Regions from separate parts of the Streptomyces sp. NPDC048636 genome, predicted to be linked through region 1. Evidence: riboswitches for the same ligand, from Rfam matches in the RefSeq annotation. Region 1 holds a riboswitch; each other region holds the start of a gene.
The links. Region 1 has a riboswitch for cobalamin ahead of AB0C66_RS14840 (CoA-acylating methylmalonate-semialdehyde dehydrogenase). Riboswitches for the same ligand answer to the same signal wherever they lie in the genome.
Positions count from the first base shown of each region.

Region 1 (5,781 bases):
GTTGTGGATGGAGAGGTAGCCCGCGATGGACGGGCACCCCGAGGCGAGGGTCTCGAAGACCAGGACGCCATCCGCCCGGGCCAGTCCGCAACCGCCGGACGCCTCGCGGACGTAGACCCCGCCGAGCCCCAGTCCGGCGGCCTTGCGGAGCACATCGAGCGGGAAGTGTTTGTCCTGGTCCCATCGGACCGCGTGCGGGGCGAGATGGTCCTGGGCGAAGTCGAGTGTGGTCTCGACGAGGGCTTGCTGCTCGTCGGTGAGCAGGGTGGTGGTCATCGCGCTCATCCCATCGTGGGAATGGTGAAGCTGGCCCCCTCGCGCAGCCCGGCGGGCCAGCGCGAGGTGACGGTCTTGGTGCGGGTGTAGAAGCGGATGGCGTCCGGGCCGTGCTGGTTGAGGTCGCCGAAGCCGGAGCGCTTCCAGCCGCCGAAGGTGTGGTAGGCGACGGGTACCGGGATGGGCACGTTCACGCCGATCATGCCGGTGTTCACCCGCCGGGTGAAGTCGCGGGCGGTGTCGCCGTCCCGGGTGAAGATCGCGACGCCGTTGCCGTAGGCGTGTTCACTCGGCAGGCGCAGCGCCTCCTCATAGTCCGCGGCGCGCACGACACAGAGGACGGGGCCGAAGATCTCCTCCTGGTGAACGCGCATCCCCGGGGTGACCCGGTCGAAGAGCGAGGCACCGGCGAAGAAACCGTTCTCATGGCCGGGCAGAACGAACTCCCTGCCGTCGACGACGAGTTCGGCGCCCTCCTCGACACCGAGGTCGACATAGGACCGCACCCGGTCGACGGCGTCCCGGCCGACCAGCGGGCCGAAGTCGGCCTCAGGGTCGTCGCTGCGGCCGATCCGCAACGTGCTGATGCGTTCCTTCAGACGGGAGACGAGGGCGTCGGCGGTGTCCTCGCCCACCGGGACGGCGACCGAGATCGCCATACAGCGCTCACCCGCCGAGCCGTATCCGGCCCCGATCAACGCGTCGACGGCCTGGTCCATATCGGCGTCCGGCATCACGATCATGTGGTTCTTGGCGCCGCCGAAGCACTGGGCGCGCTTGCCGTGGGCGGCGGCGGTGGCGTAGACGTGCGCGGCGATGGGCGTGGAGCCGACAAAGCCGAGCGCCGCGACGCGGGGATCCTCCAGGAGGGTGTCCACGGCCTCCCGGCCACCGTTGACCACATTGAGGACACCGGGCGGCAGACCCGCCTCCAGGAACAGTTCGGCCAGCCGCAGCGGGACGGACGGGGCGCGCTCGGAGGGTTTGAGGATGAAGGAGTTTCCGCAGGCCAGGGCCGGAGCCGCCTTCCACAGAGGGATCATCGCGGGGAAGTTGAACGGGGTGATCCCGGCCACCACACCGAGGGGCGCCCGCAGCGAGTGGACGTCGATGCCGGTACCGGCGTTGTCGGTGAACTCGCCCTTCAGCAGATGCGGGATGCCCGCGGCGAACTCCACGACCTCCAGTCCGCGCTGGAGGTCGCCATGCGCGTCGGCGACCGTCTTGCCGTGTTCGGACGACAGCAGCCGGGCCAGGGTGTCCTTCTCCCCCTCGACGAGCTGGAGGAACCGGAGGAGGACCCGGGCGCGGCGCTGAGGGTTCCACTCTCCCCATGCGCGCTGCGCGTGCGCGGCGTCGGCGATCGCCGCCTCGGTCTCCGCCCGGCTCGCGAGGGGGACACGGGCCTGGATCCCGCCGGTGTTGGGGTCGTACACCTCGCCGTAGGACCCCGAGGTGCCGGGGGTGTGCTTGCCGCCGATGAAGTGGGTCAACTCACGTGTGTGCGGGGGGTGTTGCTCGCGGACCATGAATGCCTGCTCTCGTCAGGTGATCCGGATGGCGCGCCGTCCCGCCGCACACGGACGCGGGGCGTACGGGTGCGAGGGCGGCGCGAGATCGCGTATGGCGGTGAACCGTCAGGTGGTGACGGCCGGATGCCGGAGAACTCCTCGGCGCGGCAGCGCCCGCAGGGCGGTTCCGCCGGGATCGTGAATGCGCACCGGTGCCATGCGTGTCAGCTCCATCCTCGTGGAAAACACGGAACATCCCGCGGCCGGTATCCTGACTCCCGGATCAGCGCGCGCCGTCCGCCTTCCCGACATCCAGCTCGTCAGTGGCGTTCTGCTCGACGGCGTACTCCCCGGTCACAGTGGCGGGACCGCGCCGGAATCACACCGGCTTCCCTGCACCGCGGGCCTTCCCCACGACTATATAGTTGGACGTCCTAGTAAATCCAGCACATCCCGCACACCGGCCGTCGGCCCGGATCAGTGCGGCGCGTACGCATCGAAGTCGGTGCGGGCGACGTACGCGGAGAAGTCGCGGGGCGAGCGGCCGAGCGCCTTGTACACGCCATCGGTAACCGTCGCCCCGCGCTCTTCGCGGATGTGCCGGAGCACGGTGATCACTTCGTCGGCCACCGAGTCCTGGTATCCGGCAGTGGCCAGGTCGGCGCGGTAGGCGTCCTCGGTCACGGGGACGAAGCGCAGCGGCCGACCCGCGGCGCGGGCGATCTCCGCGACGGCCTCGGCGAAGCTCAGCGAACGCGGTCCCGACAGGATGTAGGTCTGCCCGGTGTGCCGGTCGTCGATGAGTGCCTCGGCCGCGACGTCGGCCAGGTCGTCGAGGTCGACGAAGGGTTCCCGGCCATCACCGGTGGGCAGCCGGAGCTCGCCCTGCTCGCCGAGGAGGGGGGCGAAGAAATCGAGCTCGGTGAAGTTCTGCGCGAACCAGGTGGGGCGCAGGATCGTCCAGCGCAGCCCGGAAGCGGTCACGGCCTCCTCGGTGGCGAGGTGTGCGCCGCCCATTTCGCCCCACGGCCGGGCGGAGAGCAGCACCAGGCGTCGGACTCCGGCGCGGCCAGCCGTGGCGGCGAAGTCGCGGACCTCGGCCGGTGCGCCGGGGCCTTGCGAGTCGACGACATAGACGGCGTCGATGCCGGTCAGGGCCGGCTGCCAGGTGGTGCGGTCGGCCCAGTCGAAGCGGACCGGGCCCCGCCGTGAGGCCACGGCGGGTTCGAGACCGCGCCGGCGAAGAGCGGCGGCGACGCGGCGGCCGGTCTTACCGGTACCACCGAGGACGAGAACGTGGGGAAGGTTTGTCGTCATGTCTCCAGCACACCTCGCTGGTGCGGCACAAGCGATGGCTGATGCGATCGATTCGATGTCCGCCCGTCTCATCCGAGCTGGTTTCCCGCCCGGGACGTCCGTACGCTGGGACGGCATGGATGATGTGTTGTCCGGACTGCTCCAGGACATCCGCGCCCACGGCGGGCTCTTCGACCAGTCGGCCCTCGTCCCTCCGTGGTCCCTGCGTTTCGGTGACGGGGCGCCGCTGTCCCTGCTGACCACGGTCCGCGGCGACGCCTGGCTGACGCCGGACGGCGAGGAGGCCGTGCCGTTGCGACAGGGCGATGTGGCGATCCTCGTGGGGCCCCAGCCCTACGACGTCGCGGACGCGCCCGGCAGAGCTCCCATGGTCTTCCAGAACACCGACAACCGTTGCACCGCACCCGACGGGACCCCGGTCACCGCGGATGACCTGCCCATGTGCGCGGAGCTGGAGGACCCCGAGGCCGGTGCGGTCCTGCTCAGGAGTGCCTACCCCGTTCAGGGCCAGGTCTGTGACCGTGTCCTGACCGCACTCCCCCGGCTCGCTCTGGTGCCCGCGGCACCGGAGCGCCCACTCCCCCTCGCGATGATCGAAACAGAACTGCGCAAGGATGTCCCAGGGCGACAGGTCATCCTCGACCGGCTGCTCGACCTGCTGCTGCTGTCCACGCTCCGTGACTGGTTCGACAGGCCCGAATCCCGTGCCCCTGCCTGGTATCGGGCGCATCGCGACCCCGCCGTGGGCCGGGCGCTGAAGCTCATCCATGGCGACCTCGCCCGGCCGTGGACCGTCGCGTCGCTCGCCGCCGAGGCCGGTATGTCCCGCGCCCGCTTCGCGCAGCGCTTCCACCGGCTCCTCGGGCAGCCGCCGATGGCGTATCTCACCGAGTGGCGGATCTGCCGCGCAGCCGACCTGCTGGCCGGCACTGACGCGACCGCCGACGCCATCTCCCGCCAGGTCGGTTACGCCAACGCCTACGCGCTCAGCGTGGCCTTCAAGCGCATTCTCGGTATCCGCCCCACCGAACATCGCGCCCTCGCCCGCGCCGGAGCCACCTCGACCGCGTCGGACGCCGGGTGACATCCACGTGGGGCTCACCCCGCCACGTGGTGGAGCCGTGCGCGGTAGGCGAGCGGGGACTCGCCGTAGTGGCCTTTGAACGCACGGGAGAAGTACAGGCGGTCCTGGATGCCGACACGTGCGGCGACTTCCCCGACCGGCAGGTCCGTGAAGCGCAGCAGGCGCGCGGCCTCGAGCATCACACGTTCGGTGATCAGGGTCCGCGGCGGATGGCCGGTCGCCTGAGACAGCGCTCGCCACAAGGTGCCGGTCGAGACATGGAGTTCCCGCGCGTAGTGGCCGACGTCGTGGTGGTGGACGAAGTCACGCTCGAGCAGGTCGTTGAAGCGCCGGGCGAGCCGGAGATCGGTGGTGGATCCCGGCTGCCGCGGCTCGTCGTCGCGGTACCAGCGCTGAGCCCAGGAAATGAGCGCCATGAGCAGGTGCCGATGGATGTCCGAGCTGTACGCGTCGGTGAGGTGGCGGGTCTCGGCGGCGAGCGCGCGGACCACGGAGTCGAAGCGGTCCGCGTCCTCGGGCGGCACCTCCAAGGTCGACACACCGCGCCCGGTGAACATGCGGGCCGGGTCCGACGACGAGCCCTGGCCGGTCTGGAGGAGTTCGGCACCGAAACGGATGACGGCTCCTGACAGGTCCTGTGCCTTTTCGAAGTGATGGATCTGGCCCCGGCCCGTCAGCATCACGGTGTTGGCACCGACGAATGAACGCTCGCCGTCCAGGAGGTGCTGACCGGTACCGCTCTTGGTCCAGAACAGCTCGTGGAACGCGTGGCGGTGGGGGCTGCGAATGGGGCATGCCTCGTTGGTGAACGTGTCGTTCTGGAAAAGGATCACTTGAAGTGTCGGGTCCCCCGGAGGAAGTCGGTCGGTGGCGAGGTCGCGGGCATCGTGACCACCGACGGGCGGAACGGCTCCGGGCTCGGTGTGCAAGGGGAGCTCCTCGTCGGTCCGGTTTCCACAGGAAGAACGCGGCCATGCTACGTCCGCCCGCATGCCACTCCTTCTCGTCGCGTGTGGCATGCGAAGAACATCCATACAACCGCGGCTTCTGTCTATGGCCGCCGTTCCGCACGGGCCGAAGACTGTTGGCATGCCCTGGTTCGAGAGCCGGGGCGCACATGCCGATGGAGAAACAGAGGAAAAGCAGTGTCCAACAACGGTGAGCTCGTTCGGAACGCATTGACCGCCCTGTTCGTCAACCGTGACACCAGCGCTGTCGAGCGGTACTGGAGCGAGAGCTACCTTCAGCACAACCCCGAAATGCCCGACGCACGCGATCACCTCGCCGGTATCGTCGCCGCCCTGGGTGACGACTTCCGGTACGAGCCTGGTCTTGTCGTCGCCGAGGGCGACTACGTGACCATTCACGGCCGTTACACCGGCTGGGCCGAAAAGCCCCTGCTCGCGGTCGATATCTTCCGGATCGAAGACGGCAAAATCGCTGAGCACTGGGATGTGTTGCAGGAAGAGGTTCCCGCGGAGGCCACGAAGAGCGGCCGTTCCATGTTCACCGGCGACTGAGCGCCCCCGCCCCTCGGGTATTTCCCCTCGGGTATATGAGGTGGCGGTGCGGTGACGAGCGCGCAGAACGTGT
Region 1 covers NZ_JBEZHR010000004.1:478,180-483,960, forward strand. The annotation lists gene AB0C66_RS14835 (acyl-CoA dehydrogenase family protein) at 1-276, opposite strand, end outside; gene AB0C66_RS14840 (CoA-acylating methylmalonate-semialdehyde dehydrogenase) at 282-1,805, opposite strand; cobalamin riboswitch at 2,031-2,205, opposite strand; gene AB0C66_RS14845 (NAD(P)H-binding protein) at 2,265-3,104, opposite strand; gene AB0C66_RS14850 (AraC family transcriptional regulator) at 3,220-4,188, shown strand; gene AB0C66_RS14855 (AraC family transcriptional regulator) at 4,203-5,021, opposite strand; gene AB0C66_RS14860 (nuclear transport factor 2 family protein) at 5,334-5,708, shown strand.

Region 2 (5,781 bases), on a different contig from region 1:
GAGCTGGCCGGGGCCGGGTATCCGCGCGAGGTCGGCCCCGGGGTCTATGACATCCACTCCCCGCGGGTGCCGGGCACCGACGAGGTGGCCGCCCTGTTGCGCAGGGGTCTCGGGGCCATTCCGGCCGAGCGGCTGTGGGTCAACCCGGACTGCGGTCTGAAGACCCGTGGCTGGCCCGAGGTGCGGGCCTCGCTGGAGAATCTGGTGGCCGCCGCCCGGGAGGTGCGGGCCGCGCCGCCGGGAAGCGCCGGCTGAGGCCCCGGCTCACTCCGCCGCCGTCAGCGGCCGCCCGCAGCGCAGATTCCAGCGCCCGGCGCGGCCGCTGAGCTCGGTGGCGGTCAGCGGGGCGGTGTCGAGCCGCCAGAAGGTGGCGGCGGGGACGCCGAGGGCGTGCACCAGTGCCGCCCGGACCACCGGCGGGTCCGCGACGGCGAGCACCCTCTCCTCGTGCCCTGCCCGGTCCGAAAGCCAGGCCCCGACCCGCTCCAGCAGTTCCAGCAGTGACTCACCGCCGTGCGGGGCCGCCGCCGGATCGGTCAGCCAGGCCGCCATCTCCTCCGGTGTCTGGCGGCCGACCTCGTCCAGCGAGCGGCCCCGCCAGCGGCCCACGTCCAGATCGCGCAGTTCCTCGGTCACCGCGGCGTCCAGGCCCAGCGCCCGTGCGGTCCCGCGGCAGCGTACGGACGGGGCGGTCAGGCTGGTGTCGTGGTGCGGCAGGGCGCCCGCGGCGGCCTCGGCGCGGCGGAGGGCGGACGGGTCCGGCGGGGCGTCGTCGAACCTCACCTGCCGCAACGCGGCGTTGACCGCGGGCGTGACCAGCGTGATACGCACCACCCTGTCCCCCTCATCTGCACCATTCGCCCACGTAGGGGCGCACATTCTGCTACCCGCGCCGTAGCGGTGAACGACTGTCACGCGCTACCGTCTCATGACAACGACGGCGCGACGGAAGTCCGGTGAGAGCCCGGCACGGTCGCGCCACTGTGTGTCCGTCGGAGGATCCCGCACCCGGGAGCCGCCGCCGGACGAGTCAGACCCGGCGCCGTCGTTCGAGTACCCACGACCGGGACGCGCGTTCCCCAGGAGGTTCCACCATGGCTCAGTCCGCCGTTCCCGCGCCCAGCGCACAGCCGGTGCCGGAGATCACTCCGATATCGCTCAAGGCCATCGCCCCCTGGGCCGTCTTCTTCGGCATCCTCATGCTGATCCTGCTCTACTTCGTCGGCGCCGAGCAGGGCGCCACCGCCCTCGTCTCCGGCGAGGATGTGCACGAGTGGGTGCACGACGGGCGCCACCTGCTCGGTTTCCCCTGCCACTGACCCCGGCCGCACCCTCGTCACCTCCAGTTCAGGGGAATCGGAACCGTCATGAACTCCATATCCGTCCGGGCGTTGCTCGTCCGGGGCATGCTCGCGGGCCTCGCCGCCGGAGCGCTGGCCCTCGTGGTGGCCTATCTGCTGGGCGAACCGCGTATCGACTCGGCGATCTCCTTCGAGGAGGCGCACAGCCATGAGCACGGCGGCGTCGAACTCGTCAGCCGCACCATGCAGTCGACCGGTGGCCTCGCCACCGGGGTGCTGATCTACGGCGTCGCCTTCGGTGGCATCGCCTCACTGGCCGTCTGTGTGGCCCTCGGCCGCATCGGCCGGTTCGGGCCGCGCGCCACCGCCGCACTGGTCTCGCTCGGCGCGCTGGTGGCGGTGTACCTCGTGCCGTTCTTCAAGTACCCGGCCAATCCGCCGTCCGTCGGCGACCCGTCCACTCTCGACCAGCGCACCACGCTGTACTTCCTGATGGTGGTGCTCGGGGTGCTGCTGGCGGTGGCCGCGGTCATCCTCGGCAAGCGGCTGGCGCCGCGGCTGGGCAATTGGAACGCGGCCGTGGCCGCATCGGTGGCCTTCGTGGCGGCGGTCGGGCTGGCCTATGCCTTCCTCCCGTCGTTCAACGAGGTGCCCGAGCACTTCCCGGCGGCCCTGCTGTGGGAGTTCCGGCTGGCGGCCCTCGCCATCCAGTGCACCCTGTGGATCTCCTTCGGGCTGATCTTCGGCCAGCTCGCCGAGCGTCAGCTCACCCCGCGTCCGGCGGCCGGTACGGTCGACCGGACACCGGAGGCGGCCGACGCGAACGGCGCCGCCACCGCCGCCCGCTGATCTCACGGCCGATACCCGGGCCGCCACCGCATCCGGATTCCACCGGAGCGGTGGCGGCCCGGCGCGTTTCCGGACACCCGCGGTGGCCGCACCGATAGCACCCTCCGCACCGGGATGACCCGGGTGGCGGACCGCCGCCACCCGCGGAGCGCAACTACGGGTGCAGACCGGCCAGAACCCCCGCACGGTTGACATATCCGATGTCGCCTAGCTGGCTGGGGTGCTGTGGAATGCGCGTAACCGGACTGGGGCACGCTGGACTGTTCATCGAAACCGCGGCGGGATCGGTGCTCTGCGACCCGTGGGTCAACCCCGCCTTCTTCGGCTCATGGTTCCCGTTCCCGGACAACACCGACCTGGACTGGGCCCACTACGGGCGCTCTGCCGACTATCTGTACGTCTCCCATCTGCACCGGGACCACTTCGACGCGGAGAATCTGCGCCGGAACGTCCGCAAGGACATCACGGTGCTGCTGCCCGCCTTCGCCACCGATGAACTGGAGCGTGAACTGCGGGGGCTCGGCTTCACCCGCTTCCTGCGCACCCGGACCGGTGTGCCGGTGGAGCGCGACGGTCTGCGCATCATGATCACCGCGCTGACCGGGCCCGGTGACGGCCCCATCGGCGACTCCGCGCTCTCGCTCGACGACGGGCGGACCGTACTGCTCAACCAGAACGACGCGCATCCGCTGGACATCGCGGCCATCCGGGAGTTCGGCGAGGTGGACGCGTACTTCGTGCAGTTCTCGGGAGCGATCTGGTATCCGATGGTGTACCAGCTGCCGCTGTCCGCGAAGCAGGAGTTCGCCGCGCGCAAGCGCAAGGGCCAGTTCGAGCGGGCGCTGCGGTATATCGACGCGGTGCAGGCGGCGCATGTGTTCCCCAACGCGGGTCCGCCCTGCTTCCTCGACGAGGCGCTCTTCCAGCACAACGGCACCGGCCGGGACGGGGAGAGCATCTTCGTCGACCAGGTGGAGTTCCTGCGGGAACTGGCCGTGGCGCGGCCCGAGGTGCAGGCGCATCTGCTGCTGCCGGGCACGGTAGCGGAGCCGGAGGACACCGCGTGCAAGCTCACCCACCGCCATACCGACCGGGAGATCGACCATATCTTCCACGACAAGCGCGCCTATCTGGAGGACTTCGCCCGCCGACAGCAGGATGTGCTCGCCGCGGAACGCGCCGCGCGCTCCCCCGAGTTGCCCCGTGACCGGCTGCTGGCGGAGCTGAAGGAGTGGTGGGAACCGCTGTTGGCGCGCGCGGAGCACATCTGTACGGGGGTGGGCGGCCCGGCCCGGCTGGATGTGGGCGAGGTGCCGATCGTGGTCGACTTCCCGGCGCGGGAGGTCCGGCTGTGGGACGGGGAGCGCTGCCGCTACACCCTGTCCACCACGGGCGATCTGGTGGCCACCAATATCGCGCGGCGCGAGGTGGACTGGTCCAACAGCCTGCTGCTGTCGATGCGTTTCACCGCGAGCCGGATCGGACCGTACAACGAGTTCCTGTACGTGTTCTTCAAATGTCTGTCGATGGAACGCATCGAGTACGTGGAGAACTACTACGACGCGAGCCAGGACGACGGCCAGGACATCGAGACCGGCGGCTGGCGGATCCAGCGCCGCTGTCCCCATCTCAGCGCCGACCTCGGCCGGTTCGGGCAGATCGACGGCGAGGTGCTCACCTGCACCCTGCACGGCTGGCGCTACGACCTGACCACCGGACGCTGTCTGACGGCCGACGGGCACGACATCAGGGCCACTCCGATCCGCTGATATCTCGCGATCCGCAGATGCGAGCACTTCATGGATGAGGTGCTCGCATCTGCTGCTCGGCCTGGGGATCACGTGCCGCATCTGCGTTTGCACGAACGGCCGCCGCGGGTACCGTCATGCGGGAGGTGGATGCCCATGAGCCAATCCCTCGCGCCCGCCGGTCCGATGGCCGCGGTCGTCCTCACCGGCGATCTCGCCCGCCCGGCCCGGCTGACCGTGGCCGATCTGTCCGGCTGGCCCCGGCACCGGGCGGAGGTGAGCTTCGAGTGTGCGACCAGTGGTGTCCGGCGCCACCGTTTCGAGGGCCCGCTGCTGCATGAGGTGCTCCTCGGCGCCGGGCCGGGGTTCGACCGCACCCGGCGCAAGGACCGGCTGCGCTTCCTCATCGCCGTCACCGGTGCGGACGGCCATCGCGCCCTGCTGTCCTGGGGCGAGATCGACCCGGACTTCGGGCGGGCGCCGGTGCTGCTCGCCACCCGGATCGATGACACCCCGCTCGACCGTCACGGCCCGCAGCTGGTGCTGCCCCAGGACCGGTGCGGTGCCCGGCACATCAGCGGGATCACCGGTATCCGGGTCGACGGCGGCTATCCGGTGGTCTAGGGGGTCAGCTGCCGGTGGCCGACTTCCAGCCGTCGATGTACTCGTCGAGGTTCTCGTCGACGTCCTTCCAGTCGGGGTGGAAGACCTGGACGCCCTTCATGATCTCCTTCAGCGCGCGGGCGTTGGCGTCGTCGGTCTCGATGTCCGTACGGGCCGGGAAGCCGCCACCGATCTCGCTGACCTGCTTCTGCGCGGCCGCGCCGAGCAGGTGGTCCAGGAGCTTCTTGGCGTTCCCCTCGTGCGGGGCGTTCTTCACCAGGCCGGCGGCGTAGGGCAGCGGGAAGGTGCTGGGCTTGCCGCCCTGCTCGGCCGGGAACCATATGCCGAGGTTGGGCATGGAGCGGGACTGGGCGTAGTTCATCTGGACATCGCCGTTGGCGACATGGATCTCGCCCTTGTCGACCTTCGGCGCCAGCTTGCTGGTCGAGGAGGACGGGCCGACGTTGTTGGACTGGAGCTTCTTCAGGTAGTCCAGCGCGGCTTCCTTGCCGCCGAAGTCATGGATGGCCTTGAGCAGGACCGCGGTGCCGTCGCCCGCGACCCCGGGGGTGCTGTACTGCACCTTGTCCCGGTACGAGTCGTCGAGCAGCTGCTCCCAGGTGGTGGGCGGGGTCTTCAGCCTCTTCTTGTTGTAGATGAACCCGGCGTAGTTGTTGACGACGGAGGTCCAGGTGTCGTCGGCGGACCTGGCGGAGGCCGCGACCTTGTCCGCCCCCTTCGGCGCGTAGGAGCCCAGCAGCCCCTTGGCGTCGGCCTGCTGGATGAACGGCGGCAGGGTGACGAGCACATCGGCCTGGGCGTTGGCCTTCTCACGGACGGCGCGCTGCACGATCTCGCCGGAGCCGCCCTCCACGTACTTGACCTTGATGCCGGTCCGCTTCTCGAAGTCCTTGAAGACCTTGTCGTACCAGCCGTCGCCGTTCTCGCCCTTGAGCCCGTCGGCGCTGTAGACGGTGACGACCTTGGCGTTCGGATCGGCGGCGGCGCCACCGCAGGCGGTGAGGGACGCGGCGAGGGCGAGGATCCCGCCGACGGCGGTGATCGGCTTGAGTGCGCTGGACATGACGTTTCGCTTCTCCTAGCGGAAGGTGGCTCTGGTGCGGATGCGGGAGACGGCGAGCAGGACGAGCAGCGTCGTTCCCATGAGGACGACGGCGACCGCGGAGCCGGTGAAGAGGGAGCCCCGGTCGGTGGCCGAGAAGATCCGGACCGGCAGCGGCAGCCAGTCCGGCGGATAGAGCATCATCGTGGCGCTGAGC
Region 2 covers NZ_JBEZHR010000014.1:194,297-200,077, forward strand. The annotation lists gene metE (5-methyltetrahydropteroyltriglutamate--homocysteine S-methyltransferase) at 1-255, shown strand, start outside; gene AB0C66_RS29650 (histidine phosphatase family protein) at 265-834, opposite strand; cobalamin riboswitch at 900-1,059, shown strand; gene AB0C66_RS29655 (CbtB-domain containing protein) at 1,095-1,319, shown strand; gene AB0C66_RS29660 (CbtA family protein) at 1,368-2,150, shown strand; gene AB0C66_RS29665 (Rieske 2Fe-2S domain-containing protein) at 2,381-3,919, shown strand; gene AB0C66_RS29670 (hypothetical protein) at 4,055-4,522, shown strand; gene AB0C66_RS29675 (2-aminoethylphosphonate ABC transporter substrate-binding protein) at 4,527-5,585, opposite strand; gene AB0C66_RS29680 (ABC transporter permease subunit) at 5,601-5,781, opposite strand, start outside.
Region 2: another riboswitch for cobalamin. It lies ahead of AB0C66_RS29655 (CbtB-domain containing protein); the one in region 1 lies ahead of AB0C66_RS14840 (CoA-acylating methylmalonate-semialdehyde dehydrogenase).

Region 3 (5,781 bases), on a different contig from region 1:
ACGGCTGAGAACGGCGGGGCGGGAATGACCCCGCCGGGTGCGGGTACCCGACTTCCTACCAGCCCGGATCAGCCAACTCGTGTACGGAGGCATACCCATGGGCTTGGGTGGTTGCATACTCATGATCGCGGTGGGGGGCATCCTCACCTTCGCTACGGATTGGGACGCCAATGGCCTCAACGTCCACTTGGTGGGTCTGATCCTGATGGCCGTCGGTGTCATCGGCATGGCCGCGTACGTCAGCGTCTACAAGCGGCGGCGTGTGATCTCGCCGACGGCCCAGGCGCCCGTGGTCGAGGACCCGGAGCACCGGCATCACCACACGCTCTGACCGCGGCACCCCTATCGCCGAGATGGCTCCCGTGACGGCGGGGGCCATCTCGGCTGTGATGCCTGTGGTGCAGGGCGGCCCGGTGGCACGGGGCGTCGCGGTATGCGACCCGGGCGCCCCGCCGGTGTCCGGGCCGGGCCGGGTGCTCAGGGCACGATCGCGTCCACATAGCCGCCGTCCACCCGCACCGCGGCGCCGGTCGTCGCCGACGCCTGGGGCGAGCTGAGGTAGACGACCATATGGGCGATCTCCTCGGGCTCGATGAGCCGTCGCAGCAGGGACTGCGGACGGTGCTGCCGCATGAACGCGCGCTGTGCCTCGTCCCACGGCAGCTCATCGCCGACCAGCTGCCGTACGAAGTCCTCCACTCCCCCGGTGTGGGTGGGGCCCGCGATCACGGAGTTGACGGTCACTCCGGTCCCGGCGGCCTCCTTGGCGAAGCCCCGGGAGACCGCGAGCAGGGCCGTCTTGGACATTCCGTAGTGGATCATCTCGGCCGGGATGACGATGGCGGAGTCGCTGGCGATGTTCTGGATCCGCCCCCAGCCGCGTTCGGTCATCCCCGGCAGATAGGCGCGGATCAGCCGTACGGCGCTGAGCACGTTGGTGTCGAAATAGGCGCGCCACTCGGCGTCGGTGATCTCCAGCGGCGGCTGGGCGCCGAAGATGCCCAGGTTGTTGACGAGGATGTCGGCGGCGGGCACCGCGTCGTACAGCGTGGCGGCCCCCTCCTCCGCGGTCAGGTCCCCGACGACGGTGAGGACGTCGGCCGCGGGCACCTGTTCGCGCAGCCGGTCCGCCGCCGCGGCCAGGCTCTCCGCACGACGGCCCGTCAGGGCGACGGTGGCACCGGCCTCGGCCAGACCGGTGGCGATGGCGAGGCCGATACCCTGGGAGGAGCCGGTGACAACAGCGGTCCTGCCGGTGAGGTCGATCCGCACGTCTGTGCCCTTCCTGTTCATCGCCGTCGTTCGGCGGTACGCACGCCCCGACCGTACGCAACCGGTCCTCCACCGCGGCGCAGTGCACGGGCACGGCGCGCCGGGGCGGAGGACCCGCTCAGCGCCAGCCGGTGGAGTAGTGGTCGGGGTAACGGCGCTTCCGGCCGGGCCGGATGGTGAGGGTGGCCAGCAGCCCGGCCAGTCCGGCGCCGATGATCAGCGCTCCGGGGCCGAGGTCCCGGAAGCGGTTCACCACCCCGTCGACGGAGAGCGAGCGGTCCTCGGTCCCGGTGCCGTCGGGGGCGACGGCGCCGCCCGCGGGGCCGGTGGGCGCGCCGCCCGCCTTGGCGCCGCCGGTCTTGGCCCCCGGGATGGTCACCCCGAGGGCGGTGAGCGCCTTGGTGACGGGCTGGAAGAAGGTCACTCCGCCCCGGTCGCAGTCGCCGCTGCCGCCGGAGGTGACCCCGAGCGCCACGCCCTGGGCGAGCAGCGGACCGCCACTGTCGCCGGGCTCGGCGCATACGGTGGTGCGGATGAGGCCGCTGACGGTGCCCTCGGGGTAGTTGACGGTGGCGTTCAGCCCGGTCACCTTGCCGGAGCGGAGCCCGGTGGTGCTGCCGCTGCGGAACACCTCCTGGCCCACGACGGGGTCCGCGACCCCGGTGATCCGCACCGTCCGGCCGCCGCCGACGTCCACCACACCGCTGCGGTCCTGGGCTCCGTTGTCGTAGCGGATCAGGGAGAAGTCATTGCCGGGGAAGCTGCTCTGGACGGTGGTGCCGATACCGGTCTTCCCCGAGGTGTCGGTGAACCAGCTGGTGCCGTTGGGGCCACAGTGTCCGGCCGTCAGGATGTAGCCGTTCTGTCCGTCGGTCACGTTGAACCCGGCGGAACAGCGGCTGCCGGTGGCGAAGATCGGCGAGGCGCCGGTGGTTCTGGTGGTGAACGCGCCCGTGGTGCGTTCCATGTGCACCTCCCCGCCCACCCGCGCGCCGACGCCCTTCATCCGTGACCAGCGGTCGGTGGAGACGGTGCTGTCGCCGAGCACCACGACCTTGTTGGAGGTGGGATCCACCATCCACGCGGTCCCGGCCACCCGGGGCGCGGCCCGGAACGTCCGCGCCGCGGAGTCCAGCTGCTCCATGCTGTAGCGCACCCGCTTGGCGTGTGCCCCGGCCCGGGTGACCTCGGCGGCGGCCTTCTCGTCGGTCACCGCGACGACCGTACGCCCATCGGTCCCGAGCCAGCTCCCGGCCGTACGGGAGGCGCCGAGCGTCGTCTCCAGACGGCCGCCGAGGCCCGCGTCCCGGTCGCCGAGGACCCTGGGCGCATCGCCTCCCCCGGACCCCTGGACCGATCCGTTCGACACCGACTGCGAGACCATCAGACCGCCGGCCACCAGCGCCCCGACGGCCGCGAACCGTACGCCATGGCGCACGCGTCGCCGCGTGTGCTTCACCACCCTGCCTCCTTCACGTCGATCCGCCCCGGGCCCCGGACGGCGAGGACCTTCTCCCTATACGGGCCGGACCGGCGTGGCGCTCACCGCGGGCGCGGGTTGTTCACTTCGTGCGGGTGATCGGCCGGTGGAAGCAGACCCGGTGCTGCCCCGGGCCGTCGTAGTCGCCGTGCACGGGCAGACCGTCGAGCTCGCGGTCGCCCGGCTCCAGGGCGAAGCCCATGGCGCGGTGGAAGGCGATGGAGCCGGTGTTCCGCGGCGAGGTGATGGCGCGGACCTCACCGCGGCCCGCCTCCGCGGCGCGCCGGAAGAACTCCGCGTACAGCCCGCGGGCCACGCCCTGACCGCGCAGGGCCGGGTCGACGCCGACGAAGTGGACATACGCCTCGTCGTCGTTGTCGGCGGAGTAGAAGCCGACCAGGAAGGCGGCGATGGATCCATCCGCGTTCTCCCGGACCAGGCTGGTGCCGGAGAAGAACTGGAGGAACAGCTTGGGCAGCAACAGGGACAGCTCACGGGCCTGTTCGGGGGTGCGCGAATCGCCCCACCACGTCTGGACGCGCTCGACGATGGCGCGGTGGTCGGAGAGATGGGCCCGGCGTACCTGGGACATGCGGTTCAGCTCCTCTGCTGACATCGGTCTGCTGACATCGGTCGCGGCGGGTCTGCGTCGGTCGCGACGGTCTGTAGAGATCATTCCGCCGAAGTGAACTCCTATGCCCGCGGGCCGGTTTCCCCCGGGCCGCACCGGACGCCTAGGCTGGGACGCGCAGCTGGTTCGCCCTGTCCGCCAGGCAGACGCGTCGTAAGAGGGAACCCGGTGGGAATCCGGGACTGCCCCGCAGCGGTGAGCGGGAACGACCGCCGTCATACGCACTGGGCCCGGCCGGGTCTGGGAAGCGACGGCCAGTAGGTGCCTTCCGGGATCGGCAGGCGCGCCCGTGAGTCCGAAGACCTGCCACTGCCCGTGCGCGGAGGTCCGCGCGCGGATGTCTCGGTGACCTCGAGGGCGGGTCGGCGGCGCGGGCGGACACCTGAGGTGTCACGCCGTCCTCGCCTCCCTCCGCACCCCTCGGCCCGGTCCCGGGACCTCATGACGAGTGCTCGCGAAGGAGAGTTCCGTGACAACCGATTCCGCGGCCACCACCGCCACGGCGACCGTGTACGGCTACCCCCGCCAGGGGGCGAACCGGGAGCTGAAGAAGGCGGTCGAGGGCTACTGGAAGGGCCGGGTCACCGCCGAGGAGCTGCGCCGGACCGCCGCCGGGCTGCGCCGCGCCAACTGGCGGCAGCTCGCCGACGACGGGGTGGGCGAGGTGCCCACCGGTGACTTCTCGCTCTACGACCACGTACTGGACACCAGTGTGATGGTGGGTGCCGTACCGGACCGCCACCGCGCCGCCGTCGCGGCCGATCCGCTGGACGGCTACTTCGCCATGGCGCGCGGCACCAGCGAGGTGGCCCCGCTGGAGATGACCAAGTGGTTCGACACCAACTACCACTACCTGGTGCCGGAGCTGGGCCCGGACACCGTCTTCCGCGCCGACTCCGCCCGGCAGGTGGCCGAGTTGAAGGAGGCCCTCGGGCTCGGCCACACCGCCCGCCCGGTGCTGGTCGGCCCGGTCAGCTATCTGCTGCTCGCCAAGGCCGCACCCGGGGTGGACGCCTCGTTCCAGCCGCTCACCCTGCTGGACCGGCTGATCCCGGTCTACGCGGAGGTGCTGGCTGATCTGCGGGCGGCCGGTGCCACCTGGGTGCAGCTGGACGAACCCGCACTGGTCCAGGACCGCACCCCGGCCGAGTTGAACGCCGCCGCACGTGCCTACCGTGAGCTGGGCGCCCTGACCGACCGGCCCCGGCTGCTGCTCGCCTCGTACTTCGGCCGGCTCGGGGAGGCCCTTCCGGTGCTGGCCAAGGCCCCCGTGGAGGGGCTGGCGCTGGACTTCACCGGACCGGCCGCCGCCCAGGTCGACGATCTCGCCGCGGTGGGCGGACTGCCCGGCAAGCGGCTGGTCGCGGGGGTGGTGGACGGCCGCAATGTGTGGATCAACGACCTGTCCGCGTCGCTGTCCACCCTGGGCACCCTGCTGGGCCTCGCCGACCGGGTGGATGTCTCCGCCTCCTGCTCGCTGCTGCACGTCCCGCTGGACGCCAGGGCCGAGCGCGAGGTCGATCCGCAGATCGCGCGCTGGCTGGCGTTCGCCCGGCAGAAGACCGACGAGGTGGCCACCCTCGCCCGCGGACTGGCCGACGGTACGCACACCATCACCGCACGGCTCGCCGCCAACCGCGCCGATCTGGCCTCGCGGGCCGGGTCCACGCTCACCCGCGACCCGGCGGTGCGGTCCCGTACCGCCGCCGTCACCGCGGCCGACGCGCGCCGCTCGCTGCCGTACGCCGAACGCACCGCCGCCCAGCGGGCCCGGCTGCGGCTGCCCCTGCTGCCGACCACGACCATCGGCTCCTTCCCGCAGACGGACGGACTGCGCACCGCGCGCGCCGGACTGCGGGCCGGGCGGCTGGACACCGCGGGGTACGAGGAGCGGGTGGGCGCCGAGATCCGGGAGGTGGTCGCCTTCCAGGAGAAGGCCGGGATCGACGTCCTGGTGCATGGCGAACCCGAGCGCAACGACATGGTGCAGTACTTCGCCGAACGGCTCTCGGGCTATCTGGCCACCCAGTCCGGCTGGGTCCAGTCGTACGGCACGCGCTATGTCCGTCCGCCGATCCTGGCCGGGGACATCTCCCGCCCCGAGCCGATGACGGTCCGCTGGACCGCGTACGCCCAGTCGCTCACGGACCGGCCGGTCAAGGGCATGCTTACCGGTCCGGTCACCATGCTGGCCTGGTCCTTCGTCCGCGACGACCAGCCGCTCGCGGAGACGGCCCGGCAGGTGGCGCTCGCCCTGCGCGACGAGGTGGCCGACCTGGAGGCGGCCGGGACATCGGTGATCCAGGTCGACGAGCCCGCCCTGCGGGAGACCCTGCCGCTGCGCGCCGCCGACCGTCCCGGCTATCTGGCCTGGGCCACCGAGGCTTTCCGGCTCACC
Region 3 covers NZ_JBEZHR010000014.1:188,375-194,155, forward strand. The annotation lists gene AB0C66_RS29620 (cation diffusion facilitator family transporter) at 1-8, shown strand, start outside; gene AB0C66_RS29625 (hypothetical protein) at 98-331, shown strand; gene AB0C66_RS29630 (SDR family oxidoreductase) at 478-1,272, opposite strand; gene AB0C66_RS29635 (S1 family peptidase) at 1,391-2,731, opposite strand; gene AB0C66_RS29640 (GNAT family N-acetyltransferase) at 2,835-3,344, opposite strand; cobalamin riboswitch at 3,506-3,692, shown strand; gene metE (5-methyltetrahydropteroyltriglutamate--homocysteine S-methyltransferase) at 3,853-5,781, shown strand, end outside.
Region 3: another riboswitch for cobalamin. It lies ahead of metE (5-methyltetrahydropteroyltriglutamate--homocysteine S-methyltransferase); the one in region 1 lies ahead of AB0C66_RS14840 (CoA-acylating methylmalonate-semialdehyde dehydrogenase).

Region 4 (5,781 bases), on a different contig from region 1:
CCCCGTCCCGGGAGGCGAGCGCGGCGAGCAGCCGCCACTGTGCGGCGCTCATCCGGCCGAGCGGCACCGCCACGGACACCGTGTGGCGCCCGTCCGGTCCGGCCACCGTCCCCGGCGTGGGGCCGTGGTGTGCCGCTCCCGGACCGAGTTCAGGTGGTTCAGGGCCGGTGTCCGTGTGATGACCGATGCCCGCCTCGCCGAGTCGTGCCGCCAATCCTTCGGCCGTCACGGCGTGTTGCGCGGGGAGCTCCCACACCCGCCAGGCCCGGATGCCGCTTTCGTCCGCACAGATGAGGAATTCCAGGGCCGCCAGCGCGGCGGCGCGCGGTGCGTCCCCGGCCGCCGTGACACGCACCACGGCACCGGCCGGACCTTCGGATCCGGCGGATCCCATCCGCAGTACGGCGCCGCCGTCCGGTGTTGCGATCAATGTCACATCCGCGCCCAGGGCGGCGATATCGCCCCGTCCGTCGTCCAGCGCGAACAGAAATCGCCCCGACAACTCCGACAATCTCGACAAGCCCGTCGACTCGCCGGGTCCGGCCGCGCAGAGCAGCGCGTCCAACTCCCGTGCCCACACGGAGGTGTCGGCGTGTCCGGCGCCGTCGAGACCGGCCAGCGGTGACGCCACGATGTTGCGCACCCGGTCGTGCGCGTCCGACGGCAGCAGTCCGGCCGTCCGCAACCGCTCCGCCAGCCGCGCTCCGCACCCCTCGTCCAGCCCGCGCAGCTGGAGATTTCCCCGGGAGGTGAGGTCCACCCGGCCATCGCCCAACTCCTCGCTCGCCCCGGCGAGCGCCTCGGCCTGACAACCCGTCAGCAAGCCTCCGGGCAGCCGGATACGGGCCAGTGCGCCGTCATGCGCCGAGTGAAGCCGCAGTGCGCCGGGGCATGCGTCATCGCGCCCACCGCGAGCGGCAGAGACCGCCCGGACCGCGGCGGAGCGGGCCCGGACACCGGCGACGGGCGTTTGATCCCCTGGTGGGACGGTTGTCGGGGGGAGGGGCATGGCGGCGAGCATACCGACGATTCCCCGGCCCTCTCCGTCCCGTGGCAGGTCAGCAACGCTTACTATGCTCAGCGGCGGGCCGTCCCGGCTCGCCGGACGCAACAGACGGCGTCAGGGGAGGAAGCCGGTGTGATTCCGGCGCGGTCCCGCCACTGTGAGCACGGCAGCAGCCGGGCGAGCCAGGAACTCCCGCCGTCTTCAACCCGCCCGGGGCGCGGACCCCGAGGAAGGCGCCGAGCCATGATTCTGCTGCTGTCGACGTCCGACACCGACCTGCTCAGTGCCCGTGCCGCCACGGGCCCGGTGCCGTACCGCCTGGCCAATCCGGCCCGGCTCGCACTCGACGACCTTCCCGGCCTCCTCGAGGGCGTCGACCTCGTCGTCGTACGGCTGCTCGGCGGTGTCCGCGCCTGGCAGGAGGGGCTCGACGTACTGCTCGCGGGCGACCGTCCCGTGGTGGTCCTCACCGGTGAACAGGCCCCGGACGCCCAGCTCATGGAGGCGTCCACGGTCCCGGTCGGTATCGCCGCCGAGGCCCACGCCTACCTCGCCCACGGCGGTCCCGGAAACCTGGATCAGCTGGCCCGCTTCCTCTCCGACACCGTGCTGCTCACCGGCCACGGTTTCGCACCGCCCGCCCCCGCCCCCACCTGGGGCGCGCTGGACCGCACCGCGCGTACGGCCGGCGGCCCCACCGTGGCGGTGCTCTACTACCGTGCCCACCACATGAGCGGCAACACGGCCTTCGTCGAGGCCCTGTGCCGGGCCGTGGAGGACGCCGGGGGCCGTCCGCTCCCGCTCTTCGTCGCCTCGCTGCGCGCCCCCGAGACCGAGCTGATCGAGGCCCTCGGCGCGGCCGACGCGGTGGTCACCACCGTGCTCGCCGCCGGTGGCACCCGGCCCGCCGACGCCTCCGCGGGCGGCGACGACGAGGCGTGGGACGCGGGCGCGCTCGCCCGGCTCGACGTCCCCGTGCTCCAGGCGCTGTGTCTGACCGGTTCACGCACCGCCTGGGAGGCGAACGACGAGGGGCTCTCCCCGCTGGACGCCGCGACCCAGGTCGCCGTCCCCGAGTTCGACGGCCGTCTCATCACCGTGCCGTTCTCCTTCAAGGAGGTCGACGAGGACGGGCTGCCCGTGTACGTCGCCGACCCCGAGCGCGCCGCGCGTGTCGCCGGAATCGCGGTACGACACGCCCGGCTGCGCCACATACCCGCCGCGGAGAAGCGTCTCGCGCTGGTGCTCTCGGCCTACCCGACCAAGCACTCCCGGATCGGCAACGCCGTCGGCCTCGACACCCCCGCCAGCGCCGTCGCCCTGCTGCGCCGGCTCCGCGCCGAGGGCTACGACCTCGGCCCGGAGGAAGGGCCGGACGCGGTCCCGGGTCTGGTCTCCGGCGACGGCGACGACCTGATCCGCGCCCTCATCGACGCGGGCGGCCATGACCAGGAGTGGCTGACCGAGGAGCAGCTCGCCGCCAACCCGGTCCGCGTCCCCGCCGCCGACTACCGCCGCTGGTACGCCACCCTGCCCGAGCAGCTGCGCGACGCGGTCGAGGAGCACTGGGGGCCGCCGCCCGGCGAGATGTTCGTCGACACCAGCCGCAACCCGGACGGCGATATCGTGCTGGCCGCGCTGCGCCACGGCAACCTCCTGATCGTCATCCAGCCGCCGCGCGGCTTCGGCGAGAACCCCATCGCCATCTACCACGACCCCGATCTGCCGCCCTCCCACCACTACCTGGCCGCCTACCGCTGGATGGCCACCCCGCGGGCCGACGGCGGCTTCGGCGCCGACGCCATGGTGCACCTGGGCAAACACGGCAACCTGGAGTGGCTGCCCGGCAAGAACGCGGGGCTGTCCGCCGCCTGCGGCCCCGACGCCGCGCTCGGCGATCTGCCGCTGGTCTACCCGTTCCTGGTGAACGACCCGGGCGAGGGCACCCAGGCCAAGCGCCGGGTCCACGCCACCCTGGTCGACCACCTGGTGCCGCCGATGGCCCGCGCCGACTCCTACGGGGATATCGCGCGCCTGGAGCAGCTGCTCGACGAGTACGCCGCCATCTCCGCGATGGACCCGGCCAAGCTGCCCGCCATCCGCGCCCAGATCTGGACCCTGATCCAGGCCGCCAAACTGGACCACGACCTCGGTCTCGAGGACCGCCCCGACGACGACGGCTTCGACGACTTCCTGCTCCATGTCGACGGCTGGCTGTGCGAGGTCAAGGACGCCCAGATCCGCGACGGTCTGCATGTCCTCGGTGCCGCCCCGACCGGACCCACACGTGTCAACCTGGTGCTGGCCATCCTGCGCGCCCGCCAGATCTGGGGCGGCACCACCGCGCTCCCCGGGCTGCGCGAGGCGCTCGGCCTGGACGAGTCCGCCGCCACCCGCACCGGTGCCGACGACGCCGAGGAGCGCGCCCGCACACTGGTCCAGGCGATGGAGGACGCGGACTGGGACCCCGAGGCGGTCGAGAAGGCCGTCCTCACCCTGCCCGACGCGCAGCGCACCCCGGTGAGCGCGATCCTCGACTTCGCCGCCCGCGAAGTGGTGCCGAGGCTGGCCGCCACCACCGACGAGATCGACCACGCCGTACACGCGCTCGGCGGCGGCTTCGTCCCGGCGGGCCCGTCCGGCTCCCCGCTGCGCGGTCTGGTCAATGTGCTGCCGACCGGCCGCAACTTCTACTCCGTCGACCCCAAGGCGGTACCCAGCCGCCTGGCCTGGGAGACCGGCCAGGCGCTCGCCGACTCGCTCCTGGAGCGCTACCGCGCCGACAACGACGGCCGGTGGCCGACCTCCGTCGGCCTTTCGCTGTGGGGCACCAGTGCGATGCGCACCTCCGGCGACGACGTGGCGGAGGCGCTGGCGCTGCTGGGCATCCGCCCGGTGTGGGACGACGCCTCGCGGCGGGTGACCGGGCTCGAGCCCGTCGAGCCCGGCCAGCTCGGCCGCCCGCGGATCGATGTCACTCTGCGCATCAGCGGTTTCTTCCGGGACGCGTTCCCGCATGTCGTCGGGTTGCTGGACGACGCCGTACGGCTCGCCGCCTCCCTCGACGAGGCCGACGAGGACAACTACGTACGGGCGCACACCCGCGCCGACCTCGCCGCCCACGGCGATGAGCGCCGCGCCACCACCCGGATCTTCGGCTCCCGCCCCGGCACCTACGGCGCCGGGCTGCTCCAGCTGATCGACAGCCGTGACTGGCGCACCGACGCCGACCTCGCCGAGGTGTACACGGTCTGGGGCGGCTACGCCTACGGGCGCGGTCTCGAGGGGCGTCCGGCCCGCGAGGAGATGGAGAGCGCCTACCGGCGGATCGCGGTCGCGGCGAAGAACACCGACACCCGTGAGCACGACATCGCCGACTCGGACGACTACTTCCAGTACCACGGCGGCATGGTGGCCACCGTGCGCGCGCTGAAGGGCACCGCGCCCGCCGCGTACATCGGTGACTCCACCCGCCCCGAGACGGTCCGCACCCGCACCCTCCACGAGGAGACGTCCCGGGTCTTCCGCGCCCGGGTGGTCAACCCACGCTGGATCGAGGCGATGCGCCGCCACGGCTACAAGGGGGCGTTCGAACTGGCCGCCACCGTCGACTACCTCTTCGGCTACGACGCCACCACCGGTGTGGTCGCCGACTGGATGTACGACAAGCTCGCGCAGAGCTATCTGCTCGACCCGGAGAACCGCGCGTTCCTGGAGGAGGCCAACCCCTGGGCGCTGCACGGTATGGCCGAGCGGCTGCTGGAGGCGGAGAGCCGTGGCATGTGGGCCGAACCCGATCCGGAGGTGCTGGAGCGGGTGCGGGAGCTCTACCTCGAGACCGAGGGCGGTCTCGAGGGCGACGACTGAGCCGCCTCGGAGGCGTCGGGCGAGCCGACGCGGCGCGCGCAACCGCGCGGGGTGCACGGCGGGGGCCGGTTCACGGGGACCGGCCCCCGCCGTGCGGCCGACGGGGACCGCGGACCGCGCCGCGCCCGGGGTGGCTCAGTCGCCCGACGGCCGGGCGGCCGCGCGGACCCGGTCCGGCCAGGGCGGGCAGTTCACCAACTCGGTCCACTCACGGTCGTAGCGTCCGGGGATCGCGCGGCCCGCGGACGCCCAGCGCTCGACCATCGCCGCGTAGATCGGTACGGATGCCGACTGGTGAACGGTCTGATGAACCGTTCCGCCACCTTCGGTGCTCCGGTCCAGCGCTCTGCTCGGCTGCGAGAGAGAACGGCGTCGCATCGTCGTCGTCATAGTCGGCCAACGCGCCACGCCCCGTCAGGTCACCTTCCACGGACCGAGCTCACCCGCACCGGCGTGGCTTCGCACATCTCAGCGAGTCCCGGCGACGGCCCGCGGCCGCGTCTCCCCGCCGCCACGCCTGCCCGGCGTCCGGCTCCCGCCCGGTGTCCACATTTCGGTATGACAATGAAAAGCGTTGCCGAATTCACGAGAGAAATTGATGAGCCCTAAACTCTCTTGATAACCGTGTCCATTGCAGCCTTTGCCGAATTCGCCTCCGTGCTGTTTCAATTGCGCTGTTCCGAAGGCGATCCGGAGGAGGAGCGGGTGGGCGCTCATACGCATGGGCACGGCGAGGGCCACGAGGGGCACGCACACGGGGTGGCGGAGAACGCCGACCGTCGCTGGCTGTCCCTGGCCCTGGCGCTGATCACCTCATTCATGCTGGTGGAAGTGGTCATCGGGGTGATCGCACGGTCGGTCGCCCTGCTCTCCGACGCGGCCCATATGCTCACCGACGCCGCGTCGAT
Region 4 covers NZ_JBEZHR010000016.1:139,865-145,645, forward strand. The annotation lists gene cobG (precorrin-3B synthase) at 1-1,021, opposite strand, end outside; cobalamin riboswitch at 1,068-1,218, shown strand; gene cobN (cobaltochelatase subunit CobN) at 1,250-4,873, shown strand; gene AB0C66_RS31315 (hypothetical protein) at 5,009-5,251, opposite strand; gene AB0C66_RS31320 (cation diffusion facilitator family transporter) at 5,579-5,781, shown strand, end outside.
Region 4: another riboswitch for cobalamin. It lies ahead of cobN (cobaltochelatase subunit CobN); the one in region 1 lies ahead of AB0C66_RS14840 (CoA-acylating methylmalonate-semialdehyde dehydrogenase).